One region of the Streptomyces sp. NPDC092369 genome, then DNA from elsewhere that is predicted to be linked to it. Evidence: riboswitches for the same ligand, from Rfam matches in the RefSeq annotation. Region 1 holds a riboswitch; each other region holds the start of a gene.

Region 1 (7,311 bases):
CAGGGCCTTGCCGACGCACATCACGTCCGGCGTCACGGCCGCGTGGTCCGCCGCGAAGAGCGCGCCCGTCCGCCCGAAACCGGTCGCGATCTCGTCGAACACCAGCAGCACGCCGTGCGCGTCGCACGCCTCGCGCAGCACCCGCAAATACGTGGGGGAGTGGAACCGCATCCCGCCCGCACCCTGCACCACCGGCTCGACGATCACCGCGGCCAGTTCGTCGGCATGGCGCTCGATCGCCGAGCGCAACCGGTCGGCGTACGACTCCTCGTACTCCTCCGGCGGCGCGTCCACGAAGACCTGGCGGGGCAGCACCCCGGACCAGAGTTCGTGCATCCCGCCCTCGGGGTCGCACACCGACATCGGCTGCCAGGTGTCGCCGTGATAGCCGCCGCGCCAGGTCAGCAGGCGCTGTTTCGCGGGGCGGCCCAGTGAACGCCAGTACTGCAGACACATCTTGACCGCCACCTCGACCGACACCGAGCCCGAGTCGGCCAGGAAGACATGCTCCAGGCCCTCGGGTGACATGTCGACAAGGTGCTTCACCAGTCGGACCGCGGGCTCGTGCGTCAGGCCGCCGAACATCACGTGGCTCATCCGGCCGAGCTGCTCTTGCGCGGCCTCGTTGAGCACCGGGTGGTTGTAGCCGTGGATCGCCGACCACCAGGACGACATGCCGTCCACGACCTCGTCCGTGCTCCCGTCCGCCCCGCGCAGCCTCAGCCGGACCCCGCTCGCCGACTCCACGACGAGCGGTTCCTGCCGACCGGGCATCGGCCCGTACGGATGCCAGACGTGCCGCCGATCCAGCTCCAGGAGCTCGGGGACGGACAGGCCGGGCGGGACGGGCAGGTCAGGCATTGGGCGCGAGGTCCGTTCCGGCACCACGGCGACGGACCGAGACCAGGTCAGTACGGGGTTCGTTCAGGGCAGCCGCGGACGCGGACGCGGGCGCGGCAGTCGCCGTACCGCAGACTTCGCCACCCGCGTGCGACCCGCAGCCGGCGCTCTCGCCGTTCTCGTGGGACCCGCAGCCGCCGCCCGCGTGCGACCCGCAGCCCGCGCCCGCCGTCGCCCGGTGCTCCGGCAGGGTCACCTGGCCGGTGCCCTCCACCTCGAACCCGGCGTCCGCGATCATCTCCAGGTCGGCGTGGCCGGCCTGGCCCTCGCTGGTGAGGTAGTCGCCCAGGAAGATCGAGTTGGCCAGGTTCAAGGCCAGCGGCTGCATGGTGCGCAGGTGGACCTCGCGGCCGCCCGCGATGCGCACCTCGGCGTCCGGGCACACGAAACGGACCATCGCCAGGATGCGCAGGCAGCGCTGCGGGGTGAGGTTCCACTCCTGGGAGAGCGGGGTGCCCTCCATCGGGATCAGAAAGTTGACCGGAACCGAGTCGGGGTCGAGGGCGCGCAGCGAGAACACCACGTCGACCAGGTCCTCGTCGGTCTCGCCCATGCCCGCGATCAGACCGGAGCAGGCGGACAGCCCGGCCGCGTGCGCCTTCTGCACGGTGTCCACGCGGTCGGCGTAGGTGTGCGTGGTCGTGATGTCCCCGTACGTCCCCTCGGACGTGTTCAGGTTGTGGTTGTACGCGTCCGCGCCTGCCGCGCGCAGCCGCTCCGCCTGGCCGTCGGAGAGCAGCCCGAGACAGGCGCACACCTCGACGTCCTCGTTCTGGTCCTTGATCGCCTTGATCGTGTCCGAGACCCGGTCCACGTCACGGTCGGTCGGTCCGCGCCCGGACGCCACCAGGCAGACCCGCTTGGCACCTCCCGCCAAACCGGCCGCCGCCGCCTTCGACGCCTCGTCCGGCTTGATCCAGGTGTACTTCAGGATCTCGGCCTTGGAACCGAGCCGCTGGGAACAGTAGGAGCAGTCCTCCGGGCACAGTCCGGACTTCAAGTTGACGAGGTAGTTGAGCTTCACCCGGCGCCCGAACCAGTGCCGGCGCACCTTGCCGGCCGCGGCCACCACATCGAGCACGTCGTCGTCGGAAGTGGCGAGGACGGCGAGAGCCTCCTCGCGGGTCGGCAGCTCGCGCCGAAGCCCCTTGTCCACCAGCGTGTTCAGCAGGTCCATGAGAGCCGATCCTGTCCTACGGAGCGGCTTTCGGCCAAGGAGAGTTCGCACAACGAAGGGACTTCGTCGTGTGTGCCTTGCCACATCATGGGCGGGAGCACCTGCGGCTAGTGTCTGTTCATTGCCTACAAAAGCCCGGAGGAGCCATGGCGTTCGGCTGGATCGACGAGCAGGCGCTGCTGCGCCGCCGGGCCGGGCTCGTACGGACCCTGCGCCCGCGCCCGGCCGACTCCCCGCTCCTCGACCTCGCGAGCAACGACTACCTGGGTCTGGCGCACCACCCCGAGGTCGCCGAGGGCGCTGCGCGGGCCGCGTACACCTGGGGCGGCGGCTCGACCGGCTCGCGGCTCGTCACCGGGACGACGGAGCTGCACGCGGAGCTGGAGCGCGAGCTGGCCGACTTCTGCGGCTTCGAGGCGGCGCTGGTCTTCTCCTCGGGGTACGCGGCCAACCTCGCCGCGGTCACGACCCTGGCCCCGCACGGCTCGCTGATCGTCTCCGACGCGGGCAACCACGCCTCCCTCATCGACGGCTGCCGGCTGGCCCGGGGCACCACGCAGGTGGTCCCGCACACCGACCCGGAGGCCGTGCGCAAGGCGCTGCGGACCCATCAGGGGCCCGAGGGCACGGCGGTCGTCGTGTCCGACACGGTCTTCTCGGTCGACGGCGACGCGGCCCCGCTCGCCGCGCTCGCCGGGGTGTGCCGGGAGCACGGCGCGGGACTGCTGGTCGACGACGCGCACGGGCTCGGCGTCCTCGGGGACGGCGGACGCGGCGCCCCGCACGCGGCCGGGCTCGCGGGCGCCGACGACGTGGTCGTGACGGTCACGCTGTCCAAGTCGCTGGGCAGCCAGGGCGGCGCCGTCCTCGGTCCCGCGCGGGTGATCGACCATCTGATCAACGCGGCCCGCACGTTCATCTTCGACACGGGCCTGGCCCCCGCGGCGGCGGGCGCCGCCCTGGCTGCCCTGCGGCTGCTGCGCCGGGAACCGGAGCGGGCGGCACGCGCGCGTGCGGTGGCCGCCGAACTGCACGCACGCCTGACCACCGCGGGGCACGAGGCGGTACGCCCCGACGCCGCGGTGGTCTCCGTGCGCGCGCCGTCCCCGGAAGGGGCCTTGCGATGGGCGGCCGACTGCCGTGCCGCGGGGCTCGTCGTGGGGTGTTTCCGACCCCCCTCCGTGCCCGACGGCATCTCACGGCTCAGGCTGACAGCCCGCGCTGACCTCTCCGAGGCACAGATCGAACGCGCTGTGGATGTGATCGGCGAAACGCGACCATGAGTCGGCGTGACACGGCCGTGCGCCGCCGGATGGGGAACTGATCAGGTCCTGGACACGGAACCGATCAGGCGTCGAACGCGGCCGTGAAGCCCGCCCAGCTCTCGGGGGAGAAGAGCAGGACGGGTCCTGTCGCGTCCTTGGAGTCGCGCACGGCGAGCAGCCCCGCCCAGGGGCCGGGGAGCGACAGCGCCGTTTCGACGCAGTTGTTCGCTCCCGTGCTGTAGCTGCTGCGCAGCCATCGCACACCGTGCAGATGGGTACTGGAAGGTACGTTCCGAGGCAGTGCTGACATGGTGCCTCCTTACGCGCCGTCACCTATCCCGGCGATGTAATCCAACGAGTCCTCGGGTGAAAGGGCATAGCTCTGAAGGGCGTTGAAGGCCTCGATGTAGGCCTGGAGGTCTTCTTTCCGTTCGAGGTAGAGGCTACTCGTCAAGTGGTCGAGAACAACCACGTCCAGATCAGAAGTGCTCGAAAATGAGAAGACAACGAAAGGTCCGGTGACGCCGACATGCGCCCCGGCGGTGAACGGCAGTACCTGAAGCCGCACTTGGGGCAGGCGCGCCGCCTCGATGAGCCGTGCCAGCTGGCGTGACATCACGTCAGGGCCGCCGATCTCCCGGCGCAGCACCGCCTCGTCCAGGATCGCGCTGAGTTTCAGCGGCGGATTCGAACGCAGGACGTCCTGTCGGGCGAGCCTCACCTCGACCAGCGCGTCGAGCCGTTCGTCGTCCAGACCTCCGACGGCCGCCCTGGTCACCGCCCGCGCGTACTCGGGCGTCTGCAACAGCCCGGGCACCACCGAGGTCTCCAGCGTGCGCATCGCGCTCGCCTGGGACTCCAGACTGATGAAGTCGCGGTACGTCGTCGGCAGCACCCCGCGGTAGGCGTGCCACCAGTGGTGCCGGCCGCCGCCCTCGTCGGAGCCCGCCAGCATCTGGAGCATCTCCCGCAACTGTGGATCCGAGACGCGGTAGGCATCCAGCAGTAACCGCACATCGGCCGGTTTCACACCGCTGGCGCCGGTCTCGATCCGGCTCACCTTCGACTGATGCCAGCCCACCATCCGGGCCGCCTCACCACTGGTGAGCCCCGACCCGGTGCGCAACGAACGCAGTTCGGCGCCCAGCTTCCGGCGGCGCACCGCGGGTCCGTGCTGCATGGGTCTCTCCTTACTCCTTCCGGGGCGCCCAAATACGGTCTCCCGTCGTAGAGTTCACCGCTTCGAGCGACAGATATATGCATATCTTGGTGGATCGCCACCCGTGACCGGTGCGGGAATGGCACTCTGGCGACGAAGCACCAGTCCGGGACCGTACTCGAACCATCCGCTCTGTGTCGGACCCCGGTCCCGCGGGAAAGGGACGACGTCGCCATGGCAGACCACCTGGAAGCATCCGTCACTCTGCCGAGCGAACCCGCCTCGGTCGCCACCGCCCGCGGTTATGTGGTCTCGACGTTGGCGGAGTGGGGTCTGCCGTCCGACACGGAGGTGGCCGACACCATCCGGCTCATCGTCTCCGAACTGGCCACCAACGCCGTACAGCACACCTTCGGCCAGTCACCCACCTTCACGGTGGACATCGTGCTGGACCGTGACGAACAACTGCACATCGGGGTGACCGACAGCCACCCCCGGTTCCCCAAACGCCTGCCGGCCGCTGTCCAACAGGACAACGGCCGGGGCATGGTGATCATTCGTTGGCTGGCCGCGGAGTGCGGCGGCCGGCTGCGGGTGCGGGCCACCCCGGAGGGCGGCAAGACGGTCTCCATCGAACTGCCGTGGACCGTACCGGCGCGCCCGGTCACGACCGCCGGACAGCAGGAGCCGTAGAGCCGGTGTCGAGCCCCGCGGGGGCGACGGCGTGTCAGGTCGCCGTCACCCCCGCGGGAGAGTCAGCTGACCCGGCCGTACCAGACCTTCTTCGTCCAGATCTTCTGCAGCCGCACCACGTCCCCGGTCTTCGGGGCGTGCCAGATCTTTCCCTTCCCGGCGTAGATGCCGACGTGGTAGACGCTGGAGCCCGAGTGGAAGAACACGAGGTCCCCGGCCTTGCGGCTCTTGGCGGAGATGTGGTGGGTCTTGTTGTACTGCTGGGCCGCCGTGCGGGGCAGCTTCTTGCCCGCCTTCTTGAACGAGTACAGCGTGAGCCCTGAGCAGTCGAAGCGGCGTGGTCCGGTGGCGCCGTACTTGTACGGGGAGCCCTTCTTGGACGCCGCGATGTGAAGTGCCTTGGTCGCAGGCGTCGCGGCCGCGGCGTCGGAGGCGACACCGGGGATCACGACGGAGCCGCCCACTGCGGCGATGGTGAGAGCGGAGGCCGTACCGGCCCGGGCCATCAGCGACGGGACACGATTGAGCGCAGACATGCGCAACCCTTCGTCAGCCGCCTGTGAAGGATGACCTGTCGGATTCGGGCTGGCGAAGTTGCCCGGCCGCACACTCGCGGCTTCACCCCAAGGGCTGCTCGACCCGGTCATGGCGTGACCGTCCCGGCGACCCGTCGTGCTTGGGTCCTCCACTCCTACCGATGCAATCCTGTCGACCTGTCATCCGGGCGGCGGTAGGACTCGGCGTCCGCCCGGATCGCCCCGCCGCTGCGGCGGGGTCTTGTCGTCAGACAGGGATCTTGACCTATGAATGTCCGAAAAGCCCAACGGAATCGGGGATTTGTGGGGTTACTCACCACTCACCCGTTCGGGTGGACTCCCCTGTGTTCGAGCCGGTGTCCAGGACGCACGGGCCCCCGGACCAGCACTGGAACGCCTCATGCGGCCCTCGAACCCCGCGCGTTGCGCAAGCCTGACGGTCGCGAAAAAGTAGCCGCAACTCCTCCGAACGGGGGTACACCATTTGGTCCGTTTCGCCGCCGGTCCGGACGTCCCGACCGCGCGGCGGACATCCGAACCGGCCACGCCCGCGTCAACCGGCGGAGTGCGGCGGCAGTGTGAGCCGTGCGGTGCGGCGCTCGCCGTCCAGGACCCGCAGGGCCCGCGCCAAGGTGGGGGCGTGCACCTCGGCCTCGCCCCGCTGGTGCATCAGCGCCAGCGCGTCACGTAGTTCGGCCGCCTTGGACACCAACGCCTGCGCGGCCCGGAGTCCGCGGTAGGTGTCCCCGTGCCGCGCCGGGTTGATCCGGCCGAGCAGGTCGACCACATCGAGATAACGGTCGATCAACTCGCCCTCGGCGCGCGTCAGCGCGGGCAGCGGCGGCAGTTCGGGTGGGAGCACCGGAGGCTCACCTCCCCGCGGGCGGGGTGAGCGTGGTCTTGCGGGTGGAGACGATCCGGTCCACCAGGCCGTACTCCAACGCCCCCTGCGCATCAAGGATGTTGTCCCGCTCGATGTCCTCGTGCACCTGCTCCGCCGTGCGGCCGGTGTGCCGTACCAACAGCTCCTCCAGCAGGTCGCGGGTCCGCATCAACTCCTCGGCCTGGATCGCCAGATCGCTCGCCTGCCCTTCAACCGGCCCGGAAAAGGCGGGCTGATGGAGCACCACCCGCGCACCCGGCAGCGCGAGCCGCTTGCCCGGCGTGCCCGCGGCCAGCAACACCGCGGCGGAGGAGCCGGCTTGCCCCAGACAGATGGTCTCCACGTCACAGGTGACGAACCGCATCGTGTCGTAGATCGCCGACATCGCGGTGAACGAGCCGCCGGGGGAGTTGATGTACAGCGAGATGTCCCGGTCCGGGTCCTGGTACTCGAGGTGCATGAACTGCGCCATCACGTCGTTCGCCGACACGTCGTCTACCGGCGTCCCGAGAAAGACGATCCGCTCCTCCAGCAGCTTCGAGTACGGATCCATCGTCCGGACCCCGGAACTGGTGCGCTCGGTGAACTCGGGCAGGACATGGCGGGCGATCGGTCGGGTCATGGGTGCCCCTCCTTCTGCGTCTGACTGCGCCTGACTGTGTCTGTACAAAATGTACAGGACGTACGTGACGTTAGAA
Region 2 (7,311 bases), on a different contig from region 1:
CTCGATCTCGCCGCGAGCCGCATCAGACCCGGCGGCATCGTGCACTGCGCGACCGACTGGGAGCCGTACGCCGAACAGATGCTCGACGTACTGAGTGCGCACCCGGAGTTCGAGAACACCGCGCCCGACGGCGGTTTCGCGCCGCGTCCGGAGTTCCGGCCGCTGACCCGTTTCGAGGGCCAGGGGCTGGAGAAGGGACATGTCGTGAACGACCTGCTCTTCCGTCGCGTACAGCATCGCGAAGAGCCCAGTGACCAGGACCGCGAAGAGCGACACAACTACCCACCCCCCACCGGCGCCTGAAGCCTCCGCGCAGGCAGCGCCCTCCCTCGTTAGGGTCAATGCCGTGGCCACGTGTCCCCCGTACCCGACGAATCCGCCGTACGCCGGTGGTCCCGCCGGTGCTGCGCTCGGGCACGCCCACTGGTGGCAGCGCAAGTGGGTGCGGTACGGCGCGCTCAGCACCCTGCTCGCGCTCTCCGGGCTCGTCATCCTCGCCCTGGTGCGTCAACAGACCGGCACCGAGGGGTTTCTGGTCGGACTCGGCCTCGCCGTGCTGCCCGTACCGCTCCTCATAGCCGCCTTCCGCTGGCTCGACCGGGTCGAACCGGGCCCGTGGCGCAATCTGCTCTTCGCCTTCGCCTGGGGCGCCTGCGCGGCGGCGCTGATAGCGATCGTCGCCAACAGCTTCGCGACCAGATGGATCGCCACGGCGACCGCGGACCCCTCCAGCGCGGACACCCTCGGCGCGACGGTGATAGCGCCGATCGTCGAGGAGTCGGCCAAGGCCGCGGCCGTCCTGCTCCTCTTCCTGTTCCGGCGCCGGGACTTCACGGGGATCGTCGACGGGGTGGTGATAGCCGGCGTCACCGCCACCGGCTTCGCGTTCACCGAGAACATCCTCTACCTCGGCACCGCCTTCGGCACCGACCAGCTGACCGGCGACCGCGGCATCGCCTCCGTCACCGCGGCGACCTTCTTCGTCCGCATCATCATGTCGCCGTTCGCGCACCCCCTCTTCACCGTCTGCACCGGCATCGGCTTCGGCATCGCCGCGCTCTCGGGGGACCGCCAGCACCTGCGCCGCGTCCTCGCCCCGCTGTCGGGACTGCTGCTCGCGATGGGCATGCACGCGATCTGGAACAGCTCGTCGACGTTCGGCGAGTACGGGTTCTTCGGGGTCTACGCCGCGTTCATGGTGCCCTCGTTCGGGCTGCTGACCTGGCTGGTCATCTGGACCAGGCAGCGCGAGCTGCGGACCGTGCGCGAGGAGCTGCCCGCCTACACGATGGCCGGCTGGCTCACCCCCGCCGAGCCGTTCGCCCTCGGCTCGATGCGCGCCCGCCGCCTCGCCCGCGACTACGCCACCCGCCACTACGGCAAGCCCGCGGCGAGGGCGGTCGCCCAGTACGAGGCGTACGCGACCTCCCTGGCCTTCCTGCGGCACCGGGGGCGCCGCGGCCGGGCCGGTGCCGACTTCGTCGTACGGGAGAGGGAACTGCTCGCCGAGTTGTGGCGCCGCAAGGACGTGGCCCGTCCGGCGCTGGACTACGCGGCCAGGGCGACGGCCCCGCCGGTCGCGGTGACCGCCCCGCCCTGGCCGGTGCACGGGGTGTACGGGTATCCGGCGCAGCCCGCCTATCCGGCGTCGCCGTATCCCGCGTACAACCCGTATCAGCCGTAAATCAATCGCGTAGAGCCACGGATCGGTCAGGCCGACGCCTGCGTCAGGCGGCTGATCTCCGTCTCCGTCAGGGTCAGGTCCGCCACCGCCAGCAGCGCCGGCAGCTGGTCCAGCGTGCGCGCGGACGCGATCGGCGCGGCCACCGTCGGCTGGGCGGCGAGCCAGGCCAGGGCCACGGTCGCGACCTGCGCGTCATGGGCGGCGGCGATCTCGTCGAGGGCGGTCAGGACGCGCAGGCCCCGCTCCGACTCCGCGTAGGCGCCGGCGCGGCCCGCCCGCGCGCTCTCGACCGTCGTACCGGGCCGGTACTTGCCGGTGAGGAAGCCGGCGGCCAGGGCGAAGTAGGGGACGGCGGCGAGGCCCGCGGTGGCGGCGATGTCCCGCAGCTCGCCCTCGTAGGTGTCGCGGGAGACGAGGTTGTAGTGGGGCTGGATGGCCACGTACCGGGCCAGGTTCTCGCGGTCGGAGAACTCCAGGGACTCCCGCAGCCGCTCCGGCGTGATGTTGGAGACGGCGATGTTGCGCACCTTGCCCGCCCGCACCAGCTCGTCGAGCGCGCCGATGATCTCCTCGACCGGCACCTCGGGCTGGTCGAAGTGGGTGTAGTAGAGGTCGATGTAGTCGGTGTCCAGGCGGCGCAGCGAGGCGTCGGCGGCGGCCTTGATGTTCGCGCCGGACAGGCCCTTGTACTCGGGGTGCTGGCTGACCTTGGTGGCGATGACGACATCGGAGCGGTTGCCGCGGGCCTTGACCCACTTGCCGATGATCGTCTCGGACTCGCCGCCCGAGTTGCCCTCGATCCAGGACGAGTAGGAGTCGGCGGTGTCGACGAAGTTGCCGCCTGCCGCCGTGTAGGCGTCCAGGACGGCGAAGGAGGTCGCCTCGTCCGCCGTCCAGCCGAAGACGTTGCCGCCGAGGGAGAGGGGGAAGACCTCCAGGTCGGAGGAGCCGAGCTTGCGCAGTGAAGTCATGCTTCACATCAACGCCCACCCTGGAGGCCGGTCTTCCGTGAAAGCCGCAAAGTTCCCGTAAACAAGCGGAGTCCGCTGTTCCGGGAACCTGGCGACGACTGCCGGCGCCTATGGGTGGCGCCCTGTGTCAGGGGGTGAGGCCCTTGCTGCGCAGCCACGTCATCGGGTCGATGCCGTCGGCCTGGCCGTTCGGGTGCACCTCCAGGTGCAGGTGCGCGCCGGTCACGTTGCCGGTGGCGCCCACGCGGCCGATGACATCGCCGGTGGCGACCTTCTGGCCCACGCTCACGCCGATCGACGACTGGTGGCAGAACCACAGCTCCGTACCGTCGTCGAGGGTGAGGATCGTGCGGTAGCCGTACGAGCCCGCCCAGCCGGCCTCCGTGACCGTGCCGCTGTGGATGGCCTTGATGAGCGTGCCCGTGGGGGCGGCGAAGTCGAGGCCCGTGTGGTACCCGGAGGACCACAGGGAACCGGCCTGCCCGAAGGTGCCGGTGATCGTGTACGAGGCGACCGGCAGCCGGTACTGCGTGGCCAGCTCCACCAGTTTCGCGGCCTCGGCCTTCTTCTTGGCCTCCGCCTCCGCCTTCTTCTTCGCGGCGGCGGCCTTGGCGGCAGCGGCCTTCTCCGCCTTCGCGGCGGCCTCGTCGACCTGCTTGGAGAGGGAGGCCTCGGTGGCGTACTGGACCTTGCTGTCGACCTGGACGCGCTGCGACTCGGCCTGCGCCATGATGCGGTCGCGCAGCACCTCGCCGGCATCCTTGGTGCCCTGCGCGGTCTCCGTGGAGGTCACGCCGACGCTGCTGAGCGCGGTCGCGGACCCCTTGACGGCGGGGCTGGAGGTCTCGCCGAAGACCGAGCCGACGTTGGGCAGGTCGGGCACGGAGATGGAGACCGGCGGCTTGCCGGTGTTGGCGCTGGCCATGCCGCCCGCGCCGACGGCGGCTATGACACCGACGCCCAGAACCGTGGAGCTGCGGGCGAGTCCCCCGCCGCGCTGCTTGGAGACGCGGTGGCGACCGCGGTTGGGGCGGACGGAATCCTCGGTGGGGTTCCATTCCTCCCAAGGGCCCTCGTCGGTGCGGGGTCCGCCGTAGCCGAAGATCTCGTTGTCACGCTGGCTCGGCACGAACGGGGCCGCCGGGGCAGGGGGGTTGGACGCCACCTGGGCGTACTCCTTCCTTCCTTCTCGCCTACCGGGTTAGCTGACGGGTTCGGAGCAGGAAGGTCTCCTACGCGCGTAAACCGGTCGTGCGTACACGACGGACTACGTGCGATTCACCCCAAGTTGGTGGTTCCCCGGTTCCCTTGCGGGATTCGGCACGTGCGCACGGAGCCGACTCTTGTGACGGCTGGGACGACCGCGCTGCGTTATCGAACGTTAATAGACACGGGGTGGGGATTCCAAGCTGTTCGGCTTGATCATTAACGTTTTCACGCAGGACGTTCAGGCCATGACCGGTGAAATTCGGGCGAGTTGACCAAGCCCGGGAATGCCTGGAGGTGTTGACGGTATGTCAGTTGCTGCGCGGAGGGCGTTCACCTGCTCACCGGGCGTGACAACAGCCGAAGTGAGGAGCGGGACGCGCGCGGGAAAAGACTCAGGGCCGGAGTCCGATGATCCGGACTCCGGCCCTGGGCCGTTGGTAGCGGGGACAGGATTTGAACCTGCGACCTCTGGGTTATGAGCCCAGCGAGCTACCGAGCTGCTCCACCCCGCGCCGTTGTGTTCTCCACTGTACGCCATTCGCGGGACGGGAGTGACCAAGGAGCAGCCGGGCCGGTCAGGCGGCCGGGTTTCCGGCGTGGGTCAGGGTCTCCCAGGAGACGAAGAGATCGTCGGTACCGGCCGGGCGGGTCTCCTCGGCCAGCTTGTGGGCGGCGGGGACGGAGCCGCCGAGCCGGTCCTCCAGGTGGTTGAGGGCGACCTCCAGGTCGGGACCCATGTTCCGGTCGACCTTGCCACCGCACAGCCACGCGGGCGGGTTCTCGCCCAGCTGGTAGCGGGCATGGAGGGCGAGGGCCGCGGTCAGCCGGTCCTTGACCTCGCCGTACAGGTCGACGCCCTGGTGCCAGGCCGTCTCGGCGATGTGCGCGGTGGCGGCGAGCGAGTAGCCGACGTGCTTGAAGTTGCGGCAGGTCTCCTGCGCGACGCCGTCCTTGTACGTCCCCTGCCTGAACCAGTACGTCGTCAGCTTCTGCGGCGTGTTCATGGTCGAGCCGGCCACGGTGAGCGGGACCTTGCCGTCCTTCTCCAGGTAGAAGTAGGCGGGCACACGGTCGCGGAAACGGGCCAGGGCGGCGTCGAAGGCCTTGTGGTCGTTGGTGAAGACGGCGATGCCGATCGCCGCGTCGGTCATCGCGAGGTCCCAGTTGCCGTTGTAGTCGGGCAGCTTCTCGGTGACGAGCGGCTGATAGGCGGTCCGCAGCATCCTCTCGAACCGCGCCACCCGGTCGGCAGGCCACCCGGCCCCCGGCGCGTACCGCACGATCTCCGCCGCGCGCGTCCATGTCGACCCGGCCCACGCGGTCTGCAGCCCCGCGTCCTCCTCGGAGTGCCGCTTGATCTTCGCCGACCAGGCGTCCATGATCTCGCGCGCCTTGAGCGCGTGCTCCTGCTTGCCGGTGACGCTGAAGAGCAGTGCCTGCGTGTACGCGGCGATCGCGTCCTCCCGCTCCTCCACACACCCCTGCGCGACCTTCCCGCCCCAGGGACAGTCGACGTTCTCGTACGGCTCGGGCCGGTACTTGTACGACCCGTACTTGCTGTCGCGCATCGCCAGGAACGCCTTCAGCCACGGCTGCTTCCCGGCGGTCACGTTCTTTCGTACGGAGTCCAGCTGCGCCTTGCTGACGAGCACGCCGGGGTGGGTGAACGTGGCGTCCGGGGGGAGGGCGCGGGCCATGGTCCGGGTACCGGTGTCCGTGCTGCCGCACGAGGCGAGGGTCACGGCGAGAAGGGGCGCGATCAGGAGCACGGCGGCTCGTTTTCGGGATGGCCTCACTGCTACCAGTACCTCCGCTTGTGTCCGTTCGGGGTCTCTCGCAGAGTGACCGCTCGGGGAGTGGGGCGCAGGATCTGTTGGGCCGATCGGACCGACGGAGCAGTGGTGCGGACGTCAGGCCAGGAGGTGGGAGTTGGGCGCCTTCGCCCGCTCCTCGTACTCCGGGATCACGACCACCTCGGCACCCTCCGCCGCCAGCAACCCGTTCCCGTCCGCCGCCGTCACGAAGGTGTCCGGCTCGCGCCACGCCGTCACCACCCGGCGTACCCCCGCGTCGAGGATGAGCCGGGCGCAGGGCTTGGGGCGGGAGGCCCGGTGGGCGCAGGGTTCGAGACTGCTGTAGATCGTGGCGGAGGCGAGACGCGGGTCGGTGGGGGCGAGCTTGGCCAGGGCCGCCTCCTCGGCGTGGACCACCGGGTCGCCGTCCTCGCGGGAGTGGCCGCGGGCCAGTTCCGTGCCGTCGGCGGCGACCACGACCGCGCCGACGCTGAAGGCGGTGTCGGAGGGCGGGCACTGGGTGGCCAGTTCGCAGGCGAGGCGGAGCCAGTGGTGGTCGGCGGCGGTGGGGAGGGGGCCGGTGCCGGGGGCGGTGGGCTCGTAGCGCATGAGGACGACGTCCTCGATCCGCCGGGTTTCGAGGAGTCGGAGGCGACCGGGCTGGTAGGGGCCCGGGCCGAAGAGGCGGGGCGCGGTCGGGGTGCCCACGAAGAGCGGGGACAGGACCAGGTGGAGTTCGTCCGCGAGGCCCTGCCGCAGGAGCTGGGTGTGGATCGTGCCGCCGCCCTCGACCATGAGGCGGTCGATGCCGCGTGCCTCGTGGAGGTGGGTCAGGAGTTCGCGCCAGTCCAGGTCGGGGCCGAGCGGGACGACGTCGGTGGCCAGGCCCAGGGCGTGCGCCCGGTCGGCGCCCTTGTCCGTCGTGTACAGGACCTTCTCGCCGCCCGTGTGCCAGAAGTTGGCGGCCGGGTCGAGGTCGCCGGTGGCGCTGACCGTGACCTTGAGGGGGTACTCCGGCCGGCCCGAGGCCACGCGGGCGGCGCGACGCTCGGGCGAGTTCACCAGCAGGCGGGGGTTGTCGGCGCGGATCGTGCCGGCGCCGACCAGGATCGCGTCGACGGACGCCCGTACCTCGTCGACGCGGTCGAAGTCGGCCGGGGAGGAGAGCAGGAGGCGCTCGGGGCCGGTGTCGTCGAGATAGCCGTCGAGGGAGACGGCGGCGGACAGCAGGACGAACGGGTGGGGCATCGACGCGCTCTCTCTGCGAGACGGAGCTGGGTTCGAGCTCTCTCAAGGCGGGGCTTGGTTCAAGTTTGAAACAAACCTACACTGGTCCCATGACGACTCGCTGGCTCACTCCCGAGGAGCAGCGCGCATGGCGCGCGTACATCGCCGCATCGCAGCTCCTGGAGGACGCGATGGACCGGCAGCTCCAGCAGGACGCCGGCATGCCCCACCTGTACTACTCCATCCTGGCCAACCTCTCCGACGTACCGGACCACCGGCTGCGGATGACCGATCTCGCCGGGCGGACGAAGATCACCCGAAGCCGGCTGACGTACGCGGTGACCCGGCTGGAGAAGGACGGTCTGGTACGGCGTGAGGGATGTCCGTCCGACAAGCGGGGCAGCACCGCCGTGCTCACCGACGCCGG
Region 3 (7,311 bases), on a different contig from region 1:
GTTGATGACCCATCTGCTCAACATCGACCCGCCGGACCACACCCGGCTGCGTCGGCTGGTCAGCAAGGCGTTCACGCCTCGCCGGGTCGCCGAGTTCACCCCTCGCGTCCAGGAGCTCGCCGACGACCTCATCGACCGGTTCGCCGAGAGGGGGTCCGCGGACCTCATCCACGAGTTCGCCTTCCCGCTCCCCATCTACGCGATCTGCGACCTGCTCGGTGTCCCGCGCGAGGACCAGGACGACTTCCGGGACTGGGCGGGGATGATGATCCGGCACGGAGGCGGGCCGAGAGGCGGGGTCGCGCGCTCGGTGAAGAAGATGCGCGGGTATCTCCTGGAACTCATTCACAAGAAGCGCGCATCCCTGCCGGCCGAGCCCGTGCCCGGGGAGGACCTCATCTCCGGCCTCATCCGCGCCTCGGACGAGGGCGAGCACCTCACCGAGAACGAGGCCGCGGCGATGGCGTTCATCCTGCTCTTCGCCGGCTTCGAGACCACCGTCAACCTCATCGGCAACGGCACGTACGCCCTGCTCACCCACCCCGAGCAGCGCACCCGCCTCCAGGACTCCCTGGCCGCCGGCGAACGCGGCCTGTTGGAGACCGGCGTGGAGGAACTCCTGCGCTACGACGGGCCGGTGGAGCTGGCGACCTGGCGGTTCGCGACCCAACCGCTCACCGTCGGCGGGCAGGACATCGCGGCCGGCGACCCCGTTCTCGTCGTCCTCGCGGCGGCGGACCGGGATCCGGCGCGGTTCGCCGAGCCGGACACCCTCGACCTCTCCCGCCGGGACAACCAGCACCTCGGATACGGCCACGGCATCCACTACTGCCTCGGCGCCCCGCTCGCCCGGCTGGAGGGACAGACCGCGCTCCGCACGCTGCTGACCCGGCTGCCGGACCTCCGAGTCGCCGTGGATCCGGCCGAGTTGAGATGGCGTGGGGGACTCATCATGCGTGGACTGCGCACGCTGCCGGTCGAGTTCACGCCACCCGGGTGACCGGATCGTCACCGCGCAGGAGCACGTGTCCACCTGCGCAAACATGACGCACATTCAACTATGTGATCTTCACGTGATCTACGCGGCATTAACTTGTGACAAGCAATGGAGTGCCTATACGTTCACCGTTCAAGTGCGGTGCCCAGCACCACGCGTCGCACTCGTCACCGCTGTCTCCTGAAAGGCCCCCGCATGCTCTCCGGGAACGGTCGTCACCGTCGCCCCCGCCAGGCTCCGGCCCTCCTCGTCGCCGCCGGCGTGACAGGCTCCGCCATCGCGATCCCGCTCCTCGGTGCGGTGAGCGCCAGCGCGGCCGACGGCACCACCTGGGACAAGGTGGCGAACTGCGAGACCGGCGGCTCCTGGAGCCAGAACGACGGGACCGGTTTCTACGGCGGGCTCAAGCTCTCGCAGGACGACTGGGAGCGGTACGGCGGTCTCGACTACGCCTCGCGCCCCGACCTGGCCAGCCGCAACCAGCAGATAGCCGTCGCCGAGAAGCTCCTGGACGACCAGGGCGTCGGCGCGTTCCACACCTGCGGGCTGACCACGGGGCTGTCGGCGGACGACGGGTCGACCGACATCGACACCGGGATCCTGGACGACTCCTCCGATTCCTCCTCTTCCTCCTCCTCGGACGGTTCGGGCTCCACCGGCCTGTCCAACACGCCCGGCGGTACGTCCGACGACTCGTCCTCGACGGACTCGTCCACGTCACCGTCGGCCTCACCTGACTCTTCATCCGATTCCTCGACCAACCCTGACGAAACGGACGAGTACCTCTCGCCCTCCGACTCCCCGTCCGAGTCGACGGCGAGCGGTTCACGGGAGAGCGACAGCCCGTCGACAGATCGGGCGAAGGGTGAGAACTCGGACAAGTCCGAGCAGGCCGTGGGCTCTTGGAGCCTGGTCGACACCGGTGCGATCGGCTCCGGCAAGCACCGCGGTGCCAGCGCCGACGAGGACGCGGCCGGCGACGACGCGGGAGGGTCTCCGCAGGGGTCGTACACCGTCCGCGGCGGTGACACTCTCGCCTCCATCGCCGACTCCCTTGGCCTGGACGGCGGGTGGCGCGCGCTCTACACGGAGAACAGGCAGGCCATCGGCGCCGACCCGAACGACGTCGCGGCCGGTCAGACCCTGAGGCTTCCCGGCGAATAGGGGCGGACAAGGGCTGAACGGGGCGAAAAGCGACGGGAGTTAACGACGGTCTTCGGACTGAATGTCCGGTTTGGTGAAAGTGTGGGATGACTCTCAGAAGCCCTGATCGTCTTTGAGTTTCCGCGGAATCCGTGTCTACGGTCATCACCGTTCGTCAACACGAACCCCGAATGCCGCAACGCCGAATCCTGCCAGCGGCCGTAGGGAACAGTCGTCGCTTCACAGCGCCGTAGGCAGGAGCGGGGGACCCAGGTAAGTGCCGGGCCCGGCAGACAGTGCCGGACCGGCTTGGGGTGAAGTCGTGCGCCGAGAGGTGCGCGGCCGGGCAACTCACACGGCCCGAACCCGACAGCTCACCTCGCAGGCGTCGGTGAGGGGATCTCCGCATGCTGTTTTCCAGCAAGGGCAAGCACCGTCGTCCGTCCAAGGCCACCCGCGTCGCCACGCTCGCCGGCGTGACCGGTGTCGCCATCGCCGCCCCGCTCATGGCGGCCGGCAACGCCTCCGCCGCCACCGCCTCCGAGTGGGACACGGTCGCCAGCTGCGAGTCCGGCGGCAACTGGTCGATCAACACCGGCAACGGCTACTACGGCGGTCTGCAGTTCTCCGCCTCGACGTGGGCCGCCTACGGCGGTACCCAGTACGCCGCGCAGGCCAACCAGGCCAGCAAGTCGCAGCAGATAGCCGTCGCCGAGAAGGTGCTCGCCTCCCAGGGCAAGGGTGCCTGGCCGGTCTGCGGCACGGGCCTGTCCGGTGCCGCGTACAACGGCGGCGGCTCGTCGAGCTCCTCCAGCTCCTCGAACAACAGCTCTTCGAGCAGCGGCACCAGCACCCGCTCGAACGACTCGACCAGCACCTCCCGCTCGGCCGACCGTCCGGCCGCGAAGAAGACCGTCACCACCCCGACCGGCAAGAAGGTCAAGAAGGGCGACGGCGAGTACAAGGTCGTCAAGGGCGACACCCTCAGCACGATCGCCGAGAAGCACAAGGTCAAGGGCGGCTGGGAGAAGCTGTTCCGGCTGAACAAGGACATCGTCGAGGACGCGGACCTCATCTACCCGGGTCAGCAGCTGCACCTCAAGTGACAGCGGCGCCCCACGCCGGACCCCTGGTGACAGGGATCCGGTAGCTGAGCCACAGCGGTCCGACAGGTGTGTCGTCCATCATGGACGGCACGTGAGGGCCTCCCCCGTCCCCACGGACTCCCCGTCTCGGTGCGTGTTCCCCCGTACGCACCGGGGCGGGGTTCTTTTTGCCCGTCTGCTTTGTTCCGTTCGGAAACAATTTACTCTCGGTTCTGTCCAAGGGGCGGCCCATCGGCTGGCTGTTCGCCCCGGGACGGTTAGGCTCGGTCCCGCAGAGCCATCGCGGCCCGCGTAGCCGCGTCACATTGAAGAAGGAGATGCTCGTGCCGTCCATCGACGTCGTCGTAGCCCGGGAAATCCTGGACTCCCGAGGCAACCCCACGGTCGAGGTCGAGGTCGGCCTCGACGACGGCAGCACGGGTCGTGCCGCCGTCCCCTCCGGCGCCTCCACGGGTGCCTTCGAAGCCATCGAGCTGCGTGACGGTGACCCCAACCGCTACCAGGGCAAGGGCGTCGAGAAGGCCGTCCTCGCCGTGATCGAACAGATCGGCCCGGAGCTGGTCGGCTACGACGCCACCGAGCAGCGCCTGATCGACCAGGCGATGTTCGACCTGGACGCCACCGACAACAAGGGCTCGCTCGGCGCCAACGCCATCCTCGGCGTCTCCCTCGCCGTCGCCCACGCCGCCTCCGAGGCCAGCGACCTCCCGCTCTTCCGCTACCTGGGCGGCCCGAACGCGCACCTGCTGCCGGTGCCGATGATGAACATCCTGAACGGCGGCTCGCACGCCGACTCCAACGTGGACATCCAGGAGTTCATGATCGCCCCGATCGGCGCGGAGTCCTTCTCCGAGGCCCTGCGCTGGGGCGCCGAGGTCTACCACACCCTCAAGAAGGTCCTGAAGAGCAAGGGCCTGTCCACCGGCCTCGGCGACGAGGGCGGCTTCGCCCCGAACCTGGACTCCAACCGCGCCGCGCTCGACCTCATCCTTGAGGCGATCAAGCAGGCCGGCTACATCCCCGGCGAGCAGATCGCGCTCGCGCTCGACGTCGCCGCCTCCGAGTTCTACAAGGACGGCAAGTACGAGTTCGAGGGCAAGTCCCGCTCGGCCGCCGAGATGACCGAGTACTACGAGGAGCTCGTGGCGGCCTACCCGCTCGTCTCCGTCGAGGACCCGCTGTACGAGGACGACTGGGCCGGCTGGAAGGTCCTCACCGACCGCCTCGGCGACAAGGTGCAGATCGTCGGCGACGACCTGTTCGTCACCAACCCGGAGCGCCTGGCCCGTGGCATCGAGGACGGCGCGGCCAACGCGCTGCTCGTCAAGGTGAACCAGATCGGCTCGCTCACCGAGACCCTGGACGCGGTCGAGCTGGCCCAGCGCAACGGTTTCAAGTGCATGATGTCCCACCGCTCCGGCGAGACCGAGGACGTCACCATCGCCGACCTCGCCGTGGCCACCAACTGCGGCCAGATCAAGACCGGCGCCCCGGCCCGCTCCGAGCGCGTCGCCAAGTACAACCAGCTGCTGCGCATCGAGGAGATCCTCGACGACGCGGCGGTGTACGCGGGCCGCAGCGCCTTCCCGCGCTTCAAGGGCTGACCTGAACAAGGGCTGACCTGAACAAGGGCTGAGCCGTACAGGGTCAAGCCCGAGCCAGTCGTACGTACGTCCCCGTACTCGGTCCCGTACCGTGTGCGGGGACGTACGCGCGTGTGAAAGGGGAGGCGGAGACATGGCCGTCAAGGACCGGGACCGTTTCTCCACCGCCACCCGGATCCGGCTGCTCGGCGAGCAGACCGCCGCCCGGGTCTACCGCTCGCAGACCAAGCGCCAGGCCCGCCGCTCCCGGCTCACCGGCCGCGCGGCCCTGCTCGCGCTCGTCGTCTGCACACTGGTGGTGGCGCTCGCCTACCCGATAAGGCAGTACGTCTCCCAGCGCGCCGAGGTCGCCGACCTGCAGCGGCAGAAGCAGCAGGCCAAGGAGCGGGTCGAGCAGCTGCGCGACCTCAAGGCGCGCTGGCAGGACGACGCGTACGCCGAGCAGCAGATCCGGCAGCGGCTGCACTACGTCATGCCCGGGGAGACCGGTTACATCGTGATCGACCCGGACCTGACCAAGCAGTCGCGCGCCGACCTGGGGGCGGCCGACCGCCCCTGGTACTCGAACGTCTGGGACGGGGTCGACAAGTCCGACGCCTCCGACCAGTGACCTGACCAGAGAGACACTCCGCAGTGGAAACCCCTCCGCCGACCACCCCGCGCACCGAGCCCACCGACGCGGACGTCGAGGCCTTCAAGCAGCAGCTCGGCCGTCCGCCGCGCGGGCTGCGCGCCATCGCCCACCGTTGTCCGTGCGGCCAGCCCGATGTGGTGGAGACGGCCCCGCGCCTCCCCGACGGCACGCCCTTCCCGACGACGTACTACCTCACGTGCCCGCGCGCCGCCTCGGCGATCGGCACGCTGGAGGCGAACGGCGTCATGAAGGAGATGACGGCCCGTCTGGAGACGGACCCGGAACTCGCCGCGTCCTACCGCGCCGCGCACGAGGACTACCTCGCCCGCCGCGACGCCATCGAGGTCCTGGAGGGCTTCCCGAGCGCGGGCGGCATGCCGGACCGGGTGAAGTGCCTGCACGTACTGGTGGGGCACTCCCTGGCCGCGGGACCCGGTGTGAACCCGCTGGGCGACGAGGCGATCGCGATGCTGCCGGAGTGGTGGCGGAAGGGTGCGTGTGTGACCGTGCCCGGGCCGCCGACGGGCGAGGGCCGGCAGACGGAGACGACCGAGGACGGTAAAGGACACGGTGCGTTCAAGCCCGTAGAGGAGGATGGCCGGTGACCCGCGTCGCCGCCGTCGACTGCGGTACGAACTCCATCCGCCTCCTCGTCGCGGACGTGGACCCGGCGAGCGGCGAACTCGTCGACCTGGACCGGCGCATGACCATCGTGCGGCTCGGCCAGGGCGTCGACCGCACCGGACGGCTCGCCCCCGAGGCGCTGGAGCGGACCTTCGCGGCCTGCCGTGACTACGCGGCGATCATCAAGGAACACGGCGCCGACCGAGTGCGGTTCGTGGCCACGTCGGCCACCCGGGACGCCGCCAACCGTGACGACTTCGTGCGCGGGGTCCTCGACATCCTCGGGGTCGAGCCCGAGGTCGTCTCCGGCGACCAGGAGGCCGCCCTCTCCTTCACGGGCGCGACCGCGGAACTCGCCGGCCGCGACGACCTCGCCAAGCCCTACCTGGTCGTGGACATCGGCGGCGGCTCGACGGAGTTCGTGGTCGGCGACGACCGGGTCCGCGCGGCCCGCTCGGTCGACGTCGGGTGCGTGCGCCTGACCGAACGGCACCTGGTCGAGGACGGCGTGGTGTCCGACCCGCCCACTCCGGGTCAGGTCACGGCGATGCGCGCGGACATCGAGGCCGCCCTCGACCTCGCCGAACGGACGGTCCCCCTTCGCGAGGCCCGCACCCTGGTCGGCCTGGCCGGCTCGGTCACGACCGTCTCGGCCATCGCGCAGAACCTCCCCGAGTACGACTCCCGGGCCATCCACCACTCCCGCGTCTCCTACGACCGCGTCCGCGAGATCACGGAGTCCCTGCTGACCTCCACACACGCCGAACGCGCGACCATCCCCTCCATGCACCCGGGCCGCGTCGACGTCATCGGGGCGGGCGCCCTCGTACTGCTGTCGATCATGGAGCGGACCGGCGCGGCGGAGGTCGTGGTGAGCGAGCACGACATCCTCGACGGGATCGCGTTCCTGGCGGCGAGGGAGTCCGGGGCCGGCGAGCAGGGGGACTGAGCCGGACCGCCGCAGCACCGACGACGGGTCCCGGCGGTACGGATGTCAGTGCCGACCGGGACCATGGCCGTCATGACCGACGAGCGATACGCGCGACTGGCGGCCGATCATCTCTCCGCCGACCTTGCCGACCGATGGACGGCCCTGCTGCGCCCGTGCGCACGCCTGCATCCAGCCGCCGGCGACGAGCGGCCCGTCGCCGCCCTCGGCGGGACGCCGGAGCTGCCGCTCGGGACGGCCTGGCCCGAGTGGCC

Evidence for each region. Region 1 has a riboswitch for cyclic di-AMP ahead of ACIQI8_RS37265 (C40 family peptidase). Riboswitches for the same ligand answer to the same signal wherever they lie in the genome.
Region 2: another riboswitch for cyclic di-AMP. It lies ahead of ACIQI8_RS28330 (M23 family metallopeptidase); the one in region 1 lies ahead of ACIQI8_RS37265 (C40 family peptidase).
Region 3: another riboswitch for cyclic di-AMP. It lies ahead of ACIQI8_RS32420 (transglycosylase family protein); the one in region 1 lies ahead of ACIQI8_RS37265 (C40 family peptidase).

What each region holds. Positions count from the first base shown of each region.
Region 1 is NZ_JBIVQP010000007.1:516,651-523,961, reverse strand. It holds gene ACIQI8_RS37295 (adenosylmethionine--8-amino-7-oxononanoate transaminase) at 1-861, opposite strand, end outside; gene bioB (biotin synthase BioB) at 854-2,077, opposite strand; gene ACIQI8_RS37285 (8-amino-7-oxononanoate synthase) at 2,224-3,360, shown strand; gene ACIQI8_RS37280 (DUF397 domain-containing protein) at 3,425-3,652, opposite strand; gene ACIQI8_RS37275 (helix-turn-helix domain-containing protein) at 3,662-4,522, opposite strand; gene ACIQI8_RS37270 (ATP-binding protein) at 4,736-5,194, shown strand; gene ACIQI8_RS37265 (C40 family peptidase) at 5,257-5,730, opposite strand; cyclic di-AMP (ydaO/yuaA leader) riboswitch at 5,734-5,934, opposite strand; gene ACIQI8_RS37260 (hypothetical protein) at 6,284-6,592, opposite strand; gene ACIQI8_RS37255 (ATP-dependent Clp protease proteolytic subunit) at 6,600-7,235, opposite strand.
Region 2 is NZ_JBIVQP010000005.1:19,776-27,086, forward strand. It holds gene trmB (tRNA (guanosine(46)-N7)-methyltransferase TrmB) at 1-303, shown strand, start outside; gene ACIQI8_RS28320 (PrsW family intramembrane metalloprotease) at 347-1,684, shown strand; gene ACIQI8_RS28325 (aldo/keto reductase) at 1,711-2,655, opposite strand; gene ACIQI8_RS28330 (M23 family metallopeptidase) at 2,783-3,820, opposite strand; cyclic di-AMP (ydaO/yuaA leader) riboswitch at 3,831-3,988, opposite strand; tRNA gene ACIQI8_RS28335 (tRNA-Met) at 4,300-4,376, opposite strand; gene ACIQI8_RS28340 (alginate lyase family protein) at 4,440-5,561, opposite strand; gene ACIQI8_RS28345 (dihydrofolate reductase family protein) at 5,775-6,905, opposite strand; gene ACIQI8_RS28350 (MarR family winged helix-turn-helix transcriptional regulator) at 6,995-7,311, shown strand, end outside.
Region 3 is NZ_JBIVQP010000006.1:105,780-113,090, reverse strand. It holds gene ACIQI8_RS32430 (cytochrome P450) at 1-1,000, shown strand, start outside; gene ACIQI8_RS32425 (transglycosylase family protein) at 1,193-2,161, shown strand; cyclic di-AMP (ydaO/yuaA leader) riboswitch at 2,331-2,543, shown strand; gene ACIQI8_RS32420 (transglycosylase family protein) at 2,548-3,246, shown strand; gene eno (phosphopyruvate hydratase) at 3,564-4,850, shown strand; gene ACIQI8_RS32410 (septum formation initiator family protein) at 4,984-5,460, shown strand; gene ACIQI8_RS32405 (DUF501 domain-containing protein) at 5,484-6,089, shown strand; gene ACIQI8_RS32400 (exopolyphosphatase) at 6,086-7,057, shown strand; gene ACIQI8_RS32395 (YwqG family protein) at 7,130-7,311, shown strand, end outside.